DNA from 4 places in the Streptomyces sp. NPDC096193 genome. Region 3 is predicted to be linked to each of the others. Evidence: riboswitches for the same ligand, from Rfam matches in the RefSeq annotation. Region 3 holds a riboswitch; each other region holds the start of a gene.
What was found. Region 3 has a riboswitch for cyclic di-AMP ahead of ABTX78_RS06870 (C40 family peptidase). Riboswitches for the same ligand answer to the same signal wherever they lie in the genome.

Region 1 (3,916 bases), on a different contig from region 3:
GCCGCCCCGCTGATCGCCGCTCCGTTCTTCTCCTTGCGCACCACGCTGGTGACCGGCATCACGGCGACCCTCGCGGTGCTCGGGCTGCACTTCTACAACCGGACCGCCGGCGAGGTCACGGCGTACACCGAGATCTTCACGCTCTTCACCGTCTCCGGACTCGCGCTGCTCATCAACGCCGTCGTCAGACGCAGCGGTGAGCGGCTCGCCTCGGCCCGGGTCATCGCCGAGACCGCGCAGCGTGCGGTGCTGCCCACGCCCGCCGAACGGATCGGCGGGCTGCACGTCGCGGCACGGTACGAGGCCGCGCTCGCCGACGCGTTCATCGGCGGCGACCTGTTCGCCGTGCAGGAGACGCCCTTCGGGGTACGGCTGGTGGTCGGCGATGTACGGGGCAAGGGGCTGGAGGCCGTCGAGGCGGTGGCCGTGGTCATCGGTGCGTTCCGGGAGGCGGCCGAACAGGAGAGTTCCCTGGAGGGCGTCGCCCAGCGCCTCGAGCGGGCGCTGGCACGCGAGGGCACGCGCCGGGACAGCCTGGACGCGGTCGAGGGCTTCACCACCGCCGTACTGGGGGAGATCCCGCGCGGCGCCGGAATCGTCCGGCTGGTCAATCGCGGCCACCCGGAGCCCATCATGCTGTACGCCAACGGTGACCTGGAGTTCCTGAAGCCGTCGATTGCCGCGCTGCCGCTCGGCATGGGCGATCTGGAGACTTGGCCGGACCAGGCGGTGGAGTACTCGCTGCCGACGGGGGCGACCCTGCTGCTCTACACGGACGGTGTCAGCGAGGCGCGCAACGCGGCCGGCGAGTTCTACGATCCCGGCGCTCGGCTCTCCGGGCGGCTCTTCCCCGGGCCCGACGAACTGCTCGACGCGCTCGTCGACGACGTGCGCCGGTACACCGGCGGCGGATCGAGGGACGACATGGCGCTGCTGGCGGTCGCCCGGCCGGCGGAGAGGCAGCAGGAGCGCCGCAGGACGGTGCCGGTCGTGCCGCCGGTGTGAGGGGCACCGGCTCCGGGGGTACGTAGCGGGTGTCTCTCGCCGTGCGAGGCGGTGCGACGCAGTGCGAGGCAGTGCGAGGTGTGCGGGCGGGCTGCGGAACGTGACGGTGGGCTTGGCCGGATGAGGAACGGTTCGGTGGTCTTGCCGGATGAGTTGGGTGGGTCGGGGAACGCGTCTGGGGTGCTTGCCCTGATGAGTGGTGCAGGCGATCGCGGGCACTTTGAACGAGCCAGGGGTCTCGCCGGCGCGACCCGCTCCCGGCGGCCGTGCACGCTTCGTAGTGGGAAGATCCCCCTCCGCATACCATTTGACGACCCGTCAGTAATGTGACGAAGTCCGAAGGTCGATCAAGTCGCCCGACTCCGGCTGCTTGTGTCCCGATTGGTCCCGCGGGAAGTCGTTAACGATCACCCGGAACAGCTTGGAATACAGTCCTCGCGTCTATTAACGTTCGATAACGCAGCGCGGTCGTCCCAGCCGTCGTCAGGACGGCGCCGTGCGCGTGCGCCGAATTCCGCAAGGGAACCGGGGAACCAATCCTTGGGGTGAATCGGGCACCTTCCACCGCGACTTGTGCGGCGGATGGCGCTCGTAGGAGACCTTCCTGCTCCGAACCCGTCAGCTAACCCGGTAGGCGAGAAGGAAGGAAAGGAGCACGCCTCAGTGGCGTCCAACAGGCCTGCCCCAGAAGCACCCTTCGCCAATGACTTCTTCGGTGCGGAGGGCGCGGAGCGGTCCCTCGAAGAGTGGAACCCCACCGAGGACTCCGTCCGTCCGGTGCGCGGTCGGCACCGTGTCGCCAAGCAGCGCGGCGGACTTGCCCGGAGTTCCACCGTGCTCGGCGTCGGCGTGATCGCCGCGGTCGGCGCGGGCGGCATCGCGACCGCGCAGGACAAACCCGCGGTCTCCATATCCCTTCCCGACTCCCTCTCGGACAATCTGCCCGACGCCAAGTCTCTTCCCGGCGTCGGTTCTTTCATGTCCGAAGACTCCTCGGACGTCGTGGACGAGGCGGCCACGTACTCGGCGATGGGCATCGCCTACGCCGACACCGCTTCCGACACCGGCCAGGGCGGCACCGGCGAGGCGCTGCGCGCCCGGATCCTTCAGCAGGCCGAGCAGCAGCAGGCCAAGGCGGTCGCCTCGGCCGAGGCGGCGGCAGCGAAGGCCGCGGCGGACAAGGCCGAGGCCGCGGCGAAGAAGAAGGCGGAAGAGGCGGCGGCGAAGGCCGCGGCCGCGAAGAAGAAGGCCGAGGACGAGGCGAAGGCCAAGGCGGAGGCCGAGCGCCTCGCTCAGCTGGCCAAGAGCTACTCGCTCCCGACCTCCTCGTACACGATCACCTCCACGTACGGCGAGTCCGGCTCCCTGTGGTCCTCGGGCCAGCACACCGGCCTGGACTTCGCCGCCCCGACGGGTACGCCCGCCAAGGCCGTGCACAGCGGCACCGTGAAGTCGGCGGGCTGGTCCGGCTCGTACGGCTACCGCATCGTTCTCGAACTCGAGGACGGCACCGAGGTCTGGTACGCGCACCTGTCGTCGATGACCGCGAGCGCCGGCCAGAAGGTGGCGACCGGCGAGACGATCGGCCGCGTGGGTGCCACGGGCAATGTGACGGGCGCGCACCTGCACCTCGAGGTCCACACCCCCGGCGGCTCGGGCATCGATCCGATGGCCTGGCTGCGGGACAAGGGCCTGACTCCCTGATCCTGCGGGACCCTTCCCGCGAATCCCGGTCCCCGGCAGTCCCGGCGCTCACCCCCCGACGCCAGGACTGCCGGTTTCGTCGCCGGGCAGTCTTGCCGCCGGGCCCTTCCCGCAGGGCCGCAGTGCGGTGTGGTGTCGGGTCCGGTCCGTACGGGTGTCCGGTCAGGTCCGGTCCGTACGAATGCGCGGTCAGGTCCGGTACGGGTTGTACGCGCCGTAGTCGCGGTGCGGCGGGGGCACGTGCACCCGCCCGGTGGCCCGTGCCGCGTAGGTCAGCGCCGGTGCCGCCACCTCCCTGCGCTGCCACAGATGGTGCAGCAGCTCCTGCTCGCGCTCCACGAAGTCCGGGTCCGCAGCGCCCCGGTGGGCCCGGTGGCGCAGGAACGCCAGCGAGGTCGCGAAGTGCTGGTACTCCGACACCGCGTGCGCCGCGGTCGGCCCGTGCATACGCCGGGCCACATCCCGGGCGAGGGTGCGCGCCCGCATCGACGCCAGGGCGGGCGGCTGGTCCGCCGACAGCCAGCCGGCCGCCGCGTACGCCGGCAACTCGGTGGCTATCGTTCGCAGTTCCCGCTGGCGGCTCCATATCGTGAGCCAGGTCAGCAGCCCGAAGACGGGCACCATGAAGGCCCCGTACACGAGGTAGAAGCCCCACGGGCCGAAGAGGGACGTCGAGCCGTTCCACAGCGCGTGCATGCCCATCGCCAACGCCAGACCGAGCAGCGGCAGGACGATGCGCCGGACGCGCATGCGCCGTGAGGCCAGTGCCGCGATGCCGAAGCCGATACCGGTCAGCACGGTGAAGAGCGGGTGTGCGAACGGGGACATGACGATCCGTACGAAGAACGTCGCCGCCGTCACCGAGGCGATCCCGGAGAAGCCCATCTGCTGGTCCTCACCGAAGGCGTTGCCCAGATAGAGGATGTTCTCGGTGAACGCGAAGCCGGTCGCGGTGAACCCGGCGACCACCACGCCGTCGACGATCCCGCGGAACTCCTGTCTGCGGAAGCGGAAGATCAGCAGGATCGCCGCGGCCTTCGCGCTCTCCTCGACGACCGGCGCGATGACCGTCGCGCCGAGCGTGTCCGCGCCCGTGGGGTCCGCGGTGGCGGTGGCTATCCACTGCGTCGCGAAGGTGTTCGCGATGATTGCCACGAGGGCGGCGGCGAACGCGCCCCAGGCGAAGGCGAACAGCAGATTCCGCCAG
Region 2 (3,916 bases), on a different contig from region 3:
TGGGGGTCTCATTATGCGTGGATTGCGAAGCCTGCCCGTTGAGTTCACACCTGGACGCAGCTGACGACCCGTCAAGACTGTGACTTTCACGTGATCTCCGCTGCATCGACTTGTGACACACGAGGAAACCCGGCTACTTTCACGGTCGTCTCAGAAGACATCAGTTGTTATCTGTAGTCACTCGAAGGGCACCCGCATGCTTTCCGGCCAAGGTCGTCACCGTCGTCCCCGTCAGGCTCCGGCCATCGTTGTCGCGGCAGGGGTGACGGGATCGGCCATCGCGATCCCCCTTCTCGGTGCGGGTTCGGCCTCCGCCGCCGACGCCGCCACCTGGGATCGCGTCGCGGCCTGCGAGAGCGGCGGCCAGTGGAGCGCCGACATGGACAACGGCTACTACGGCGGTCTGCAGTTCGCCCAGGAGACGTGGGAGGACTTCGGTGGCACGGAATACGCGGACCGGGCCGACCTCGCCAGCCGCTCCCAGCAGATAGCCGTGGCCGAGAAGGTCCTGGAGGCCCAGGGCCCCGAGGCGTGGGCGACCTGCGCGGGCATCGCCGGGCTGACGCAGGACGGCACCGGCACCGGTGTCGACCCGGGCGCCTCGGCCCCCGGGGAGCAGAACGCGCCGGCGACGTCTGACAACCCCCTCGCTTCGCTCGCGCCCTCGACGTCCGCCTCGCCCTCTGAGACGGCCGAGCCCGCGCCGGCCCCGACGCAGGGCATCGGCAACAGCGGGACCGGCGACAGCGGCAGCGGTGAGAGCGGCAGCGCCACCGGCAAGCACCGCGGCGAACCCGCCGCCGAGCCGACGGCGCCGAAGTCGACCGGGGCGGCCGGAGCGACCGGAACGGCCGAACCGGGCAATGCGGACAATGGGCGCGAATCGGGGCGTCACGCCTCGCGAGGTGACGATGTGGCACGCGGCGGCGAGGGCGCGGCCGATGAGGCCGGCGAGCCGGCCCGGGCGAACGGCGCGGACGCCGCGCCCGGTTCGTACATCGTCCGCCCCGGCGACTCCCTGTCGGCCATCGCGGCCTCGCAGAAGCTGCCCGGAGGGTGGAGTTCCCTTTATGAGGCGAACGCGGAGACCGTCGGTGACGACCCCGACCTGATCCTGCCTGGCCAGAGCCTGGAACTCGACCCGAAGTAGCGGCAGTACAGGCGCCTTTGTCCGAATCGTGCAACTGAGACAAGGGTCTCTTTGCCGCAACTCGCCCATCTTGCCCGGCGGAACGGGGCGTTCCGGCCTCGACCTGCAGAAACGCACGGTTCCGGAGGGGCGGGATGGGCGTTTTCTCCCCGATGTTCGTCTTTGAACATCGGGGAGCTCTGTGTTTACGGTCTGAACCGCTCGCCATCGCGGGCACCGCTGACCGTCACGCCGAATCCTGCCGTCGGTCGGGGGGAGTAGTCGACGCGTATGCGCCGTAGGCAGGAGCGGGGGAACCAAGGTAAGCGCCGGCCCCGGCAGTTGAGGATGGACTGCGGGTACCGGCTTGGGGTGGAGCCGTGCGCACGACTGCGCGGCCGGGCAACTCACTTGGCCCGAACCCGACAGCTCACCTCGTAGGCGTCGGTGAGAGAGATGTTCCATGCTGTTTTCCGGCAAGGCCAAGCACCGTCGCCCGTCCAAGGCCACCCGTATCGCCACGCTCGCCGGTGTCACCGGTGCGGTGGTCGCCGCCCCGCTGCTCGGCGCCACCACCGCCTCCGCCGCGACCACGTCCGAGTGGGACCAGGTCGCGCAGTGCGAGGCCGGCGGCAACTGGTCGATCAACACGGGTAACGGGTACTACGGCGGCCTGCAGTTCTCCGCCTCCACCTGGGCCGCGTACGGCGGTACCCAGTTCGCCTCCACCGCCGACCAGGCCTCGAAGGCGCAGCAGATCCAGATAGCCGAGAAGGTCCTCGCGGGCCAGGGCAAGGGTGCCTGGCCGAACTGCGGCGTGAACCTGTCCAACGCCGCCAACGACGCCGGCTCCGCGCAGGAGGCCCAGCCGCAGCAGCGCGCCGAGGCCCCGACCACCCGCTCCGAGCGCGCCGAGGCCCCCGCCCCGGCGAAGTCCTCGAAGCCGGCCGCCAAGTCCTTCAAGAAGGGCGACGGCGAGTACAAGGTCAAGGCCGGTGACACGCTCAGCAAGATCGCCACGGCCGAGAAGGTCGAGGGCGGCTGGAAGAAGCTGTTCGACCTGAACAAGGACGTCGTCACCGACGCCGACGTGATCCACCCGGGCCAGCAGCTCCACCTGCGCTGACCCCACCCGGGCCGGCGCACATGCGCCGGCCCGCACCCCGGGACCCCTGGTAGCCGGGGCCCCGGGGACCCCGGGGACGCATACCACCCCGGTCCGGAGCGCATCCCCCGTACGCGCCGGGCCGGGGTTCTCTCGTTACCCGTGGGTAGATTGGGGGCGTTTTGTCCCCAGCACCCGCTGTTCATGCCCTTTTTCGTCCCAGGAGGCGGGCATCGGGCGGCTGACGCCCCGCCGCCGGTTAGGCTCGTGCCGCAAGGCCAATGAGACCCTGCACTCCAAGCGTCACATCCCAGAAGGAGATGCTCGTGCCGTCCATCGACGTCGTCGTAGCCCGGGAAATCCTGGACTCCCGAGGCAACCCCACGGTCGAGGTCGAGGTTGGCCTCGACGACGGCAGCACGGGTCGTGCTGCAGTTCCGTCCGGCGCATCCACCGGTGCGTTCGAGGCTCTCGAGCTCCGCGACGGTGACCAGAACCGCTACCAGGGCAAGGGTGTCGAGAAGGCCGTCCTCGCCGTCATCGAGCAGATCGGCCCGGAGCTCGTCGGCTACGACGCCACCGAGCAGCGCCTGATCGACCAGGCGATGTTCGACCTGGACGCCACCCCGGACAAGTCCTCGCTCGGCGCCAACGCCATCCTCGGCGTCTCGCTGGCCGTGGCCCACGCCGCCTCCGAGGCCTCCGACCTGCCGCTCTTCCGCTACCTGGGCGGCCCGAACGCGCACCTGCTGCCCGTTCCGATGATGAACATCCTGAACGGCGGCTCGCACGCCGACTCCAACGTGGACATCCAGGAGTTCATGATCGCCCCGATCGGCGCGGAGTCCTTCTCCGAGGCCCTTCGCTGGGGCGCCGAGGTCTACCACACCCTGAAGAAGGTGCTGAAGACCAAGGGCCTGTCCACCGGCCTCGGTGACGAGGGCGGCTTCGCGCCGAACCTCGACTCCAACCGCGCCGCGCTGGACCTGATCCTCGAGGCCATCAAGGAAGCCGGCTACGCCCCCGGCAAGGACATCGCGCTCGCGCTCGACGTCGCCGCGTCCGAGTTCTACAAGGACGGCACGTACGAGTTCGAGGGCAAGTCCCGCTCGGCCGCCGAGATGACCGAGTACTACGAGGAGCTCGTCGCCTCCTACCCGCTGGTCTCCATCGAGGACCCGCTGTTCGAGGACGACTGGGCCGGCTGGAAGGTCCTGCACGACAAGCTGGGCAGCAAGGTCCAGATCGTCGGCGACGACCTGTTCGTCACCAACCCCGAGCGCCTCGCCCGCGGTATCGAGGAGGGCTCGGCCAACGCCCTGCTCGTCAAGGTCAACCAGATCGGTTCGCTGACCGAGACCCTGGACGCCGTCGAGCTGGCGCAGCGCAACGGCTTCAAGTGCATGATGTCCCACCGCTCCGGTGAGACCGAGGACGTCACCATCGCCGACCTCGCCGTCGCCACCAACTGCGGCCAGATCAAGACCGGCGCCCCGGCCCGCTCCGAGCGCGTCGCCAAGTACAACCAGCTGCTGCGCATCGAGGAGATCCTCGACGACGCCGCGGTGTACGCGGGCCGCAGCGCCTTTCCCCGCTTCAAGGGCTAGGGCTCCGCGTTCGGATCAGGCCGGATCGGTGAGCGTGCGTGCCAGGGCACGCGAGCCCGGCAGGATCCGAACGCC
Region 3 (3,916 bases):
CTCCTGCTCGGCCCGCTCCTGCTCGAACTCCAGCGCCACCGCCGCCAGTTCCTGGAGGTTCTCGATCCGTGTCTCGTCCTGCGGGTCGGTCGACGCCTGCAGTTCGGCGAGATAGCCGGTCCGCTCCAGGACGGCTTCGAGGACGGTGGCCGGTCCGGCGCCCGACTCGACGACCGTACGCAGCTCCTCCATCAGCACGTTGAACCGCTTGACGGCGTTCGCCGAGCGGGCCGCCATGCCGTACGCCTCGTCCACCCGTCGCAGCGCCTGCGGGAAGGTGATCTTCTCGCGCAGGGCGAGCGCGTCGATCATCGCCTCGGCGCGGTCGCCGATGCCGCGCTTGGGGACGTTGAGGATGCGGCGCAGCGGGACGTTGTCCTCGGGGTTGGCGAGGACGCGCAGGTAGGCCAGGACGTCCCGGACCTCCTTGCGCTCGTAGAAGCGGACTCCGCCGACGACCTTGTAGGGCAGTCCGACCCGGATGAAGATCTCTTCGAAGACCCGGGACTGTGCGTTCGTCCGGTAGAAGACCGCGACGTCACCGGCCTTCGCGTCGCCCGCGTCCGTGAGCCGGTCGATCTCGTCGGCGACGAACTGGGCCTCGTCGTGCTCGGTGTCGGCGACATAACCGGTGATCCGGGCGCCCGCGCCGGCGTTCGTCCACAGGTTCTTGGGACGGCGGCTCTCGTTGCGCTCGATGACGGCGTTGGCGGCGGAGAGGATCGTCTGGGTCGAGCGGTAGTTCTGCTCCAGCAGGATCGTCTTCGCGTCCGGGTAGTCCTCCTCGAACTGGAGGATGTTGCGGATGGTCGCGCCGCGGAAGGCGTAGATCGACTGGTCGGCGTCGCCGACGACGCACAGCTCGGCGGGGGGCAGGTCCTCCTGCCCGGTGCCCACCAGCTCGCGTACGAGCGTGTACTGAGCGTGGTTGGTGTCCTGGTACTCGTCCACCAGCACATGGCGGAAGCGCCGCTGGTAGTGCTCGGCGACGTCCGGGAACGCCTGGAGCAGGTGGACGGTGGTCATGATGATGTCGTCGAAGTCCAGGGCGTTGGCCTCGCGCAGCCGCGCCTGGTACATCCGGTACGCCTCGGCCAGCGTCCTGTCGAAGCCTCCGCCGGAGCCCTCGGCCTCGCTGCCTCCGCCGACCTGGTCGGCGTAGCTCTCCTCGTCGATCAGCTCGTTCTTGAGGTTCGAGATCTTGGCGCTGAAGGCCTTCGGCGGGAACTTCTTGGGGTCGAGATCCAGATCACGGCAGACGAGCGCCATCAGTCGCTTGGAGTCGGCCGCGTCATAGATCGAGAACGACGAGGTGAAGCCGAGCTTCTTGGACTCCCGGCGCAGGATGCGGACGCAGGCGCTGTGGAAGGTCATGACCCACATCGCGTTGGCGCGCGGGCCGACCAGCTGCTCGACGCGCTCCTTCATCTCGCCGGCGGCCTTGTTGGTGAAGGTGATGGCCAGTATCTGGCCGGGGTGGACGCTGCGCGTCCCCAGCAGATGAGCGATCCGGTGCGTGAGCACCCGGGTCTTGCCGGAACCGGCGCCGGCCACGATGAGCAGCGGCGATCCGGTGTGCACCACGGCGGCGCGCTGCTGTTCGTTCAGTCCGTCCAGCAGGGCCGCGGGGTCCACGATCGTGCGCGGGGCGCCGTTGCCGTGGTGGGCGTCCCGGGCCGGGGGCACGTCGAACGCACCCTGGAAGAGATCGTCCGGGATCTCCTCTCCGGGCCCGTCTCCGGGCTCCTCGGGGTGCGGCGGGGGCTCCTCCGAGGTGTGCTGGAGGTTCGCCAGGAAACTGTCGTCAAAGAGGCTGCTCATCGCTCTACGAGTCTAGGCCGCGGCACTGACAGCTCGCGGCCGCATTGCCATACGGCCGCCGCGACCCCGCCCGGGCGTCACGGCGGTGCGTCCCCGAGCGCCGGGACGACGCGGCGCGTTCGAAGCCGTACGTCCGCTCCCGTACCACCGATGCACCCGATCACGCGCGACTCCGGCCACACTCTGCACCTTTTCGAACGCATTGCGTCACTCGGCGAGCATGCCGACCGCCCGATCGATAAGGTCACGAAAATGTATCGGGCATATCGAACATCAACCTTCACAGGAGCCACACGAGTTGGTTAGCGTGCTCGATCAGGCAGCCCGTCCCCCGCGGCGATCCACGCCAAACGGGCAGTCAGCGCCGAATTCGAGCTTTTCCCAAAGAAGTTCGGAACCGGGGACCCACCATGCACAACCGGGGTGAATCGGACCCGCACCAGCACGGTCCGTAGGGCGATCTTCCGTTCCGCCCGAACCCGACAGCTAACCCGGTAGGCGGTCAACGGAAGAAGGAGATGTCGGCCTTGGCGTCGCATCGCAGAACGCGAAGTCGAACCGTGAAGACCTCCCCCGCCGTCGGTTTCACGACGGCAGCCCTCGCATCCGTCACGCTGCTGTCGACGCAGAGCGCCAACGCGGCGCCGAGCGACCCGAAGCCGTCGGTCGAAGAGGTGCAGAAGAAGGTCGATGACCTGTACCGGCAGGCCGGCACCGAGACGCAGAAGTACAACCAGGTGAAAGAGGCGACGGAGGAGAAGCGGCGGCAGGTCGGCAAGCTCCTCGACGAGAACGCGCGGCGCACGGAGAAGCTGAACGAGTCCCGGCAGGTCCTCGGCACCTACGCGGCCGCGCAGTACCGCACGGGCGCGGTCACCCCGACCGCCGCGCTGCTCTTCGCGGACAGCCCCCAGCAGTACTTCGACCAGACCCAGCTGATGGACCGCATGACGGACCGTCAGCGGGATGTGATCGCCGACTACGAGACCCAGCGGGCCGCCGCCGCCAAGCAGCGAGCCGCGGCGACCGAGAGCCTGGAGTCCCTCACCCGGTCGCAGCGGGCGCTGCGCACCAGCAAGCAGGACGTGCAGGGGAAGCTCGCCGAGGCGCGCGAACTGCTGTCGAGGCTGACCGCCGAGGAGAAGGCGCGGCTGGCCGCGATCGAGCGCAAGAAGGCGGAGGAGGCCCGCCGCAAGGCGGAGCAGAAGGCCGAGCAGGAGGCGAAGGCCGAGGCGGAGCGGCAGCGCCGGGAGAAGGAGCGTGAGCAGAACCAGGGCGGCGGTACGGGCACGGCGCCCGGGACCGGCACGGGTTCCGGCTCCGGCTCCGGATCCGGTTCCGGTTCCGGTTCTTCCGACGGCACCTCCACCGCCAAGGCCGCCAAGGTCCTCGGCTTCGCGCGCGCCCAGATCGGCAAGCCGTACGTCTGGGGCGCGGCCGGTCCCAGCTCGTACGACTGCTCGGGGCTGACGCAGGCCGCCTGGAAGACGGCGGGGGTGAGCCTGCCGCGCACGACCTGGGACCAGGTGAAGACGGGCAAGCGGGTCGAGACGAAGGATCTGCTCCCGGGGGACCTGGTCTTCTTCTACGACGACATCAGCCACGTGGGCATCTACATCGGTGACGGCAAGATGATCCACGCCCCGAAGCCGGGGTCGAATGTCCGCGAGGAGTCGATCTTCTCCATGCCGATCCACGGCAGTGTTCGCCCGGCCTGAGCCGGCCGCACACCGGACGCCCGGGCCCGAGGGTGCCCGGGCGTTCTCATGCCCCCAGCGCCCGGAGCCCGGGCGCTCTCATGTCCGGTGCGGCGCGCTCACGTCCACAGCGTGGCGATGAAGATGTTCGCGACCGTCAGCCCGCCCACCGCGGCGAACAGCGGCTTCTCCACCGACTCCTCGTCCCGCTTGACGTAGACCAGACCCAGGATCACCACCAGCACCGCCAGCTTGATGCCGATCTTGAGGTTGTTCACCGTCTGGTCGTCCGCCTGGTTGAGGCCCACCAGCGCCACACCCGTGACGAGCATCGTCAGCGCGCCGTGCAGCATCGCCGGGCTGAAGCGCGCCGTCCCCTCGGCCATCGCCTTCATCTG
Region 4 (3,916 bases), on a different contig from region 3:
GCCGCGTGCGCCCCCATCCATGCCGCGTTTCACGGCGCCCCGGCACCCTCGTTCGGCCCGACGATCGCCGAGGGTACCGCCATCCGTACGCCCGTCCGGCTGCCCGAAGTGGTGGCCGCCGTCCGCCGGTCCGGTGGAGACATGGCGGCGATTCCCGAGGCCGCCATCGTCGGAGCCGTCCGCCGACTCGCCGGCACCGGGCTGTACGTCGAACCCACGAGTGCGACCGCCGTAGCGGCCATCGATGTCTTCCGGGAGCGGGGCGTCATCCGCGAAGGAGAGACGATGGTGGTGGTGCTGACCGGTTCCGGGCTCAAGGCGGCGACCGCGATGGGGAACGTGTTCACGGAAGGCACTGTCGCGTGAGCGCCGCGGCCCGGGGGCACGAGCGCGCGGAGGACGAACTTCTCCTGCGCGAAGGGGAGAAGATCGTCGTCGCACTGGGGCGGATGTTCCCGGGGCTCTGCGAGGTCGTCCTGCACGACCTCCGCGATCCGGACCATGCCGTCCGGGCGATCGAGAACAACCTGTCCGGCCGCACCGTGGGTGACCCGGCGACCGAACTCGGCCTCGCCCGGATCGCGGATCCCGACTACCCGAGCGTTCTTCAGAATTACCCCAATCGCTTTCCCGACGGCCGTCCCGCCAAGAGCACTTCCATCGGTCTCAAGAACAGCAGGGGCGACTATGTGGCGGCGATCTGCCTCAATCTGGATGTCTCCCTCTTCGCCACGGCGGCCCGGAGCCTCGCCGGACTGGTGCGAACCGAGGAGCCCGACGTATCGCTGGAGGAAACTCTCCGGGCCCGCAGCAGCGGCGAACTGCGCGCGGTTGTCGAGGAGTTCTCTGCCGCGCGGGGTCATACCCCGCGCAGCCTCGATGCCGCATCCCGGCGTGCATTGGTGCGTTCGCTCAAAGAGCGCGGCTTTCTTCAGGTGAAGCACTCGGTGCAGGCGCTCACGGACCTCCTGGGCGTCTCCCGGGCGACGGTCTACAACTACCTCCGCTGAGGGCTGCTCCGTGATTGCCGGTGGACAGCGCGCGGCGTCGGATGCGGGGCTCGGACGGCGGAGGGCCGCGAAAAACGGGCATAAAGGGCAGGGCTATGTCCGAAAAGTCATGGCATAGGTAATTATTCGCCATGCGGCGCAATGTCCGAATTAGGGGAACCGGAGGGGATTTACTTTCTTTCGTGCGGCCCCGCGGACTGCTCGACTTCGCAATTGGTTGCAGTGAAATGGGTCACTCCGCAGGGAAATCGCGATCAATGCCCGTCGGCCCAGATCTGTTCTGTGTAAAGAAAGTTGAACCTCTCGCCCGATGCGGCCCGGCGGTATTTACCCCCATTGGATCATCCCGGGGGGTTTACGTCGGGAATTCGGGGCTTGTTCCGTCCGGCTCGCCTCGCTTAACGTCACGGTCAATCCGGGTGGAACGCCGAATCCTGCCGCCACCCGTAAACCACGACCACTGACCCATGGCAGGAGCGGGGGAACCAGGTAAGCCGCCGATCCGTAACCCGGAACGGCTCGGGGTCAAGTCGCATTCAATGCGGCCGGGCATCTCCAGTCCGCACCCGACAGCTCACCTCGCAGGCGACGGAGAGGAATGCGTCATGGCTGCAAAGGGTAAGCACCGCCGTCCCAAGACCAGTTCATTGACCCGGGGCATTGTCGCCGCGGGCACGGGTGGGGCCGCTCTGGTCCTCCCGGTGATCGGGGCGACCACCGCCGGCGCCGCCCCGGCGACGACGCACCCGTCCCTGGGCCACCAGGCCGTGGCCCCCGCCGCGCCGGCTCCCGCGAAGAAGGCCCCCTCGACCTACTCGGTCGTCGCCGGTGACTCCCTGTCCTCGATCGCGGACCAGCTCGCCGTGAGCGGCGGCTGGAAGAAGCTCTACCAGGACAACCGCAGAGCCGTCGGCGCGGACCCGGCACTCATCCACCCCGGCCTGAAGCTCTCCGTCGGCAAGAAGGCCACGGCGGACGCCCCCACCCCGGCCAGGACCTCCACCGAGCGGGCGGACCGCTCCGAGCGGGCGTCCACGCCGGCCGTCGAGACCGTTGCGAAGGCCGCGCCGGCCGAGCAGGCCGCACCGGCCAAGAGCTACACGAACGACCTCGACGGCTGGATCAAGGAGTCGCTGGACGTCATGGCCCAGCACGGCATCCCCGGCTCGTACGAGGGCATCCACCGCAACATCATGCGTGAGTCCTCGGGCAACCCGCTGGCGATCAACAACTGGGACTCCAACGCTGCGGCCGGAACCCCCTCCAAGGGTCTGCTCCAGGTCATCCAGCCGACGTTCCTGGCCTACCACGTGCCCGGCACGGCGATGGACAGCTACGACCCCGTCGCCAACATCACCGCCGCGTGCAACTACGCCGCCGACCGCTACGGCTCGATCGACAACGTGAACGGTCCCTACTGAGCCGCCGCCCACTGAGCCGAGGCCTGACACGGCGCGGCCCAGCAGCGCCGAGGCGCCGGTCCCACCTGACGGGGGACCGGCGCCTCGGCGCTTTCGCGAACCTCAGAGTTTCTCCAGGGGCTTCTCGAGCGACCGCCGGCGTCGGACGGAGCCCTGCAGAGGCCCACGCGCCGCGGCCGCCGCGGAGTGCAGAGCCCGCAGCGCCAGCAGGAGCACTCCTATGTCGTCGAGAAAGATGGGGTCTGGAAGCAGATCGACCGGGCTGACGGCGTAGACGAGCGAGCCCCAGAAGAGTGCCTTGTTCTTCAGCGGCACCCCGGCCTCGCGCAGCACGGCGCGCGCCTTCACCACCCTGACCGCCAGCACCACGGTCACCACCAGCATCGCCAGAACCACAGCCGCTGCGACGATCAGAGTGACCGTCAGTTCGGTACTCATCGTGCGGTCTCCTCGGGGTGGACGCCGGTCCGTCTCTACCCGTGTTCCCTCCGCGCCGGCGTCCATGGGCATACGGGGGCAGTTGTCCCTCGAACCGGTGACCCGCGCCGCTCAGGGGTCACGACGTACGGTGGGGGGATGAACGCAGACCCGCTGCCGCCGATCGTGGTGGTTCTCCCGGACGGACAGGAGGTCCGTGGCCTGGTGCACTCCCGGCTCCAGACCTCGCGCGGATGGATGTACCAGGTCGGTGTGCCCATGTGGCGGACGACGGCCGAGGAGTGGGTGGAGCCGGCCGAGTTGGCGCTGTGGGTGCCCGCCGAATACGTCCGGCCCATGGAGGGTGTCCCGTACGAGGACATCCCCACCCAGCAGGCGGCACCGGCGTCCGCGTCCGCAACTGCCGCTGCGGTACCGCCCGCTGCCGCGGCACCCGCACCCGAGCCGGACGGGGTGCTCATCCCCGCGGCAACCCCCGCGGTGGAGGCGGGTGAGTCGCGGCGGGCCTGGCGCATCGAGCGGTTGCCGCGGGAACGCGGCCGCCCCGGCTGGAACGTGGTGCACGTCCATGACTGCGAGGACGCGGACGACGGCGATGTACTCGACCTCGACCAGACCCTGATGGTGCTCCGGCGCCCGGGCACCAGAGCCTGCGCGAAGTGCGGCGCCGCCGAAACCCTGACCCCGTTGCAGTGAGAGCGGCAGTGTGACCGAGGCGGTCGAAACTGCCCGAAGTCTTCGAACAGCATGACTCGTTGTGAGTGTGAGCACCGTCGATACCTCCCCGGACGTTCAGTGGAGCGTTGTTTGTAGGTAGCATCCGGCACCACAACTGGTATGCGAGGAAAGTGAGCTGTCATGCCGGAGCACAACCCCAACCACCTCCAGTCCCACTACGCCCAGCAGGTTGCCGCCGACCTGGAGAACAACTCCTCCGAGCAGGAGCGCATCAGGTCCGAGGTGGCCGCGTTGCAGGCACAGCTGGAGACGTTGCAGAAGGACCACGAACTGCTGGTGAGCATGCAGGCCGCTCTCGGTGGCACACCG

Region 1: it holds a riboswitch for cyclic di-AMP, as region 3 does, so the genes downstream of both, ABTX78_RS27490 (M23 family metallopeptidase) here and ABTX78_RS06870 (C40 family peptidase) in region 3, are expected to answer to the same signal.
Region 2: it holds a riboswitch for cyclic di-AMP, as region 3 does, so the genes downstream of both, ABTX78_RS13290 (transglycosylase family protein) here and ABTX78_RS06870 (C40 family peptidase) in region 3, are expected to answer to the same signal.
Region 4: it holds a riboswitch for cyclic di-AMP, as region 3 does, so the genes downstream of both, ABTX78_RS33040 (transglycosylase SLT domain-containing protein) here and ABTX78_RS06870 (C40 family peptidase) in region 3, are expected to answer to the same signal.

Annotation. Positions count from the first base shown of each region.
Region 1 is NZ_JBEOSJ010000023.1:16,853-20,768, reverse strand. Features, by position in the region: gene ABTX78_RS27495 (PP2C family protein-serine/threonine phosphatase) at 1-1,005, shown strand, start outside; cyclic di-AMP (ydaO/yuaA leader) riboswitch at 1,501-1,657, shown strand; gene ABTX78_RS27490 (M23 family metallopeptidase) at 1,669-2,709, shown strand; gene ABTX78_RS27485 (PrsW family intramembrane metalloprotease) at 2,899-3,916, opposite strand, start outside.
Region 2 is NZ_JBEOSJ010000007.1:62,912-66,827, reverse strand. Features, by position in the region: gene ABTX78_RS13300 (cytochrome P450 family protein) at 1-64, shown strand, start outside; gene ABTX78_RS13295 (transglycosylase family protein) at 197-1,150, shown strand; cyclic di-AMP (ydaO/yuaA leader) riboswitch at 1,414-1,588, shown strand; gene ABTX78_RS13290 (transglycosylase family protein) at 1,593-2,255, shown strand; gene eno (phosphopyruvate hydratase) at 2,555-3,841, shown strand.
Region 3 is NZ_JBEOSJ010000003.1:306,267-310,182, reverse strand. Features, by position in the region: gene pcrA (DNA helicase PcrA) at 1-1,821, opposite strand, end outside; cyclic di-AMP (ydaO/yuaA leader) riboswitch at 2,174-2,337, shown strand; gene ABTX78_RS06870 (C40 family peptidase) at 2,340-3,539, shown strand; gene ABTX78_RS06865 (hypothetical protein) at 3,638-3,916, opposite strand, start outside.
Region 4 is NZ_JBEOSJ010000036.1:25,894-29,809, forward strand. Features, by position in the region: gene ABTX78_RS33030 (threonine synthase) at 1-366, shown strand, start outside; gene ABTX78_RS33035 (helix-turn-helix transcriptional regulator) at 363-1,010, shown strand; cyclic di-AMP (ydaO/yuaA leader) riboswitch at 1,459-1,613, shown strand; gene ABTX78_RS33040 (transglycosylase SLT domain-containing protein) at 1,616-2,431, shown strand; gene ABTX78_RS33045 (DUF1232 domain-containing protein) at 2,534-2,869, opposite strand; gene ABTX78_RS33050 (DUF6233 domain-containing protein) at 3,008-3,565, shown strand; gene ABTX78_RS33055 (hypothetical protein) at 3,728-3,916, shown strand, end outside.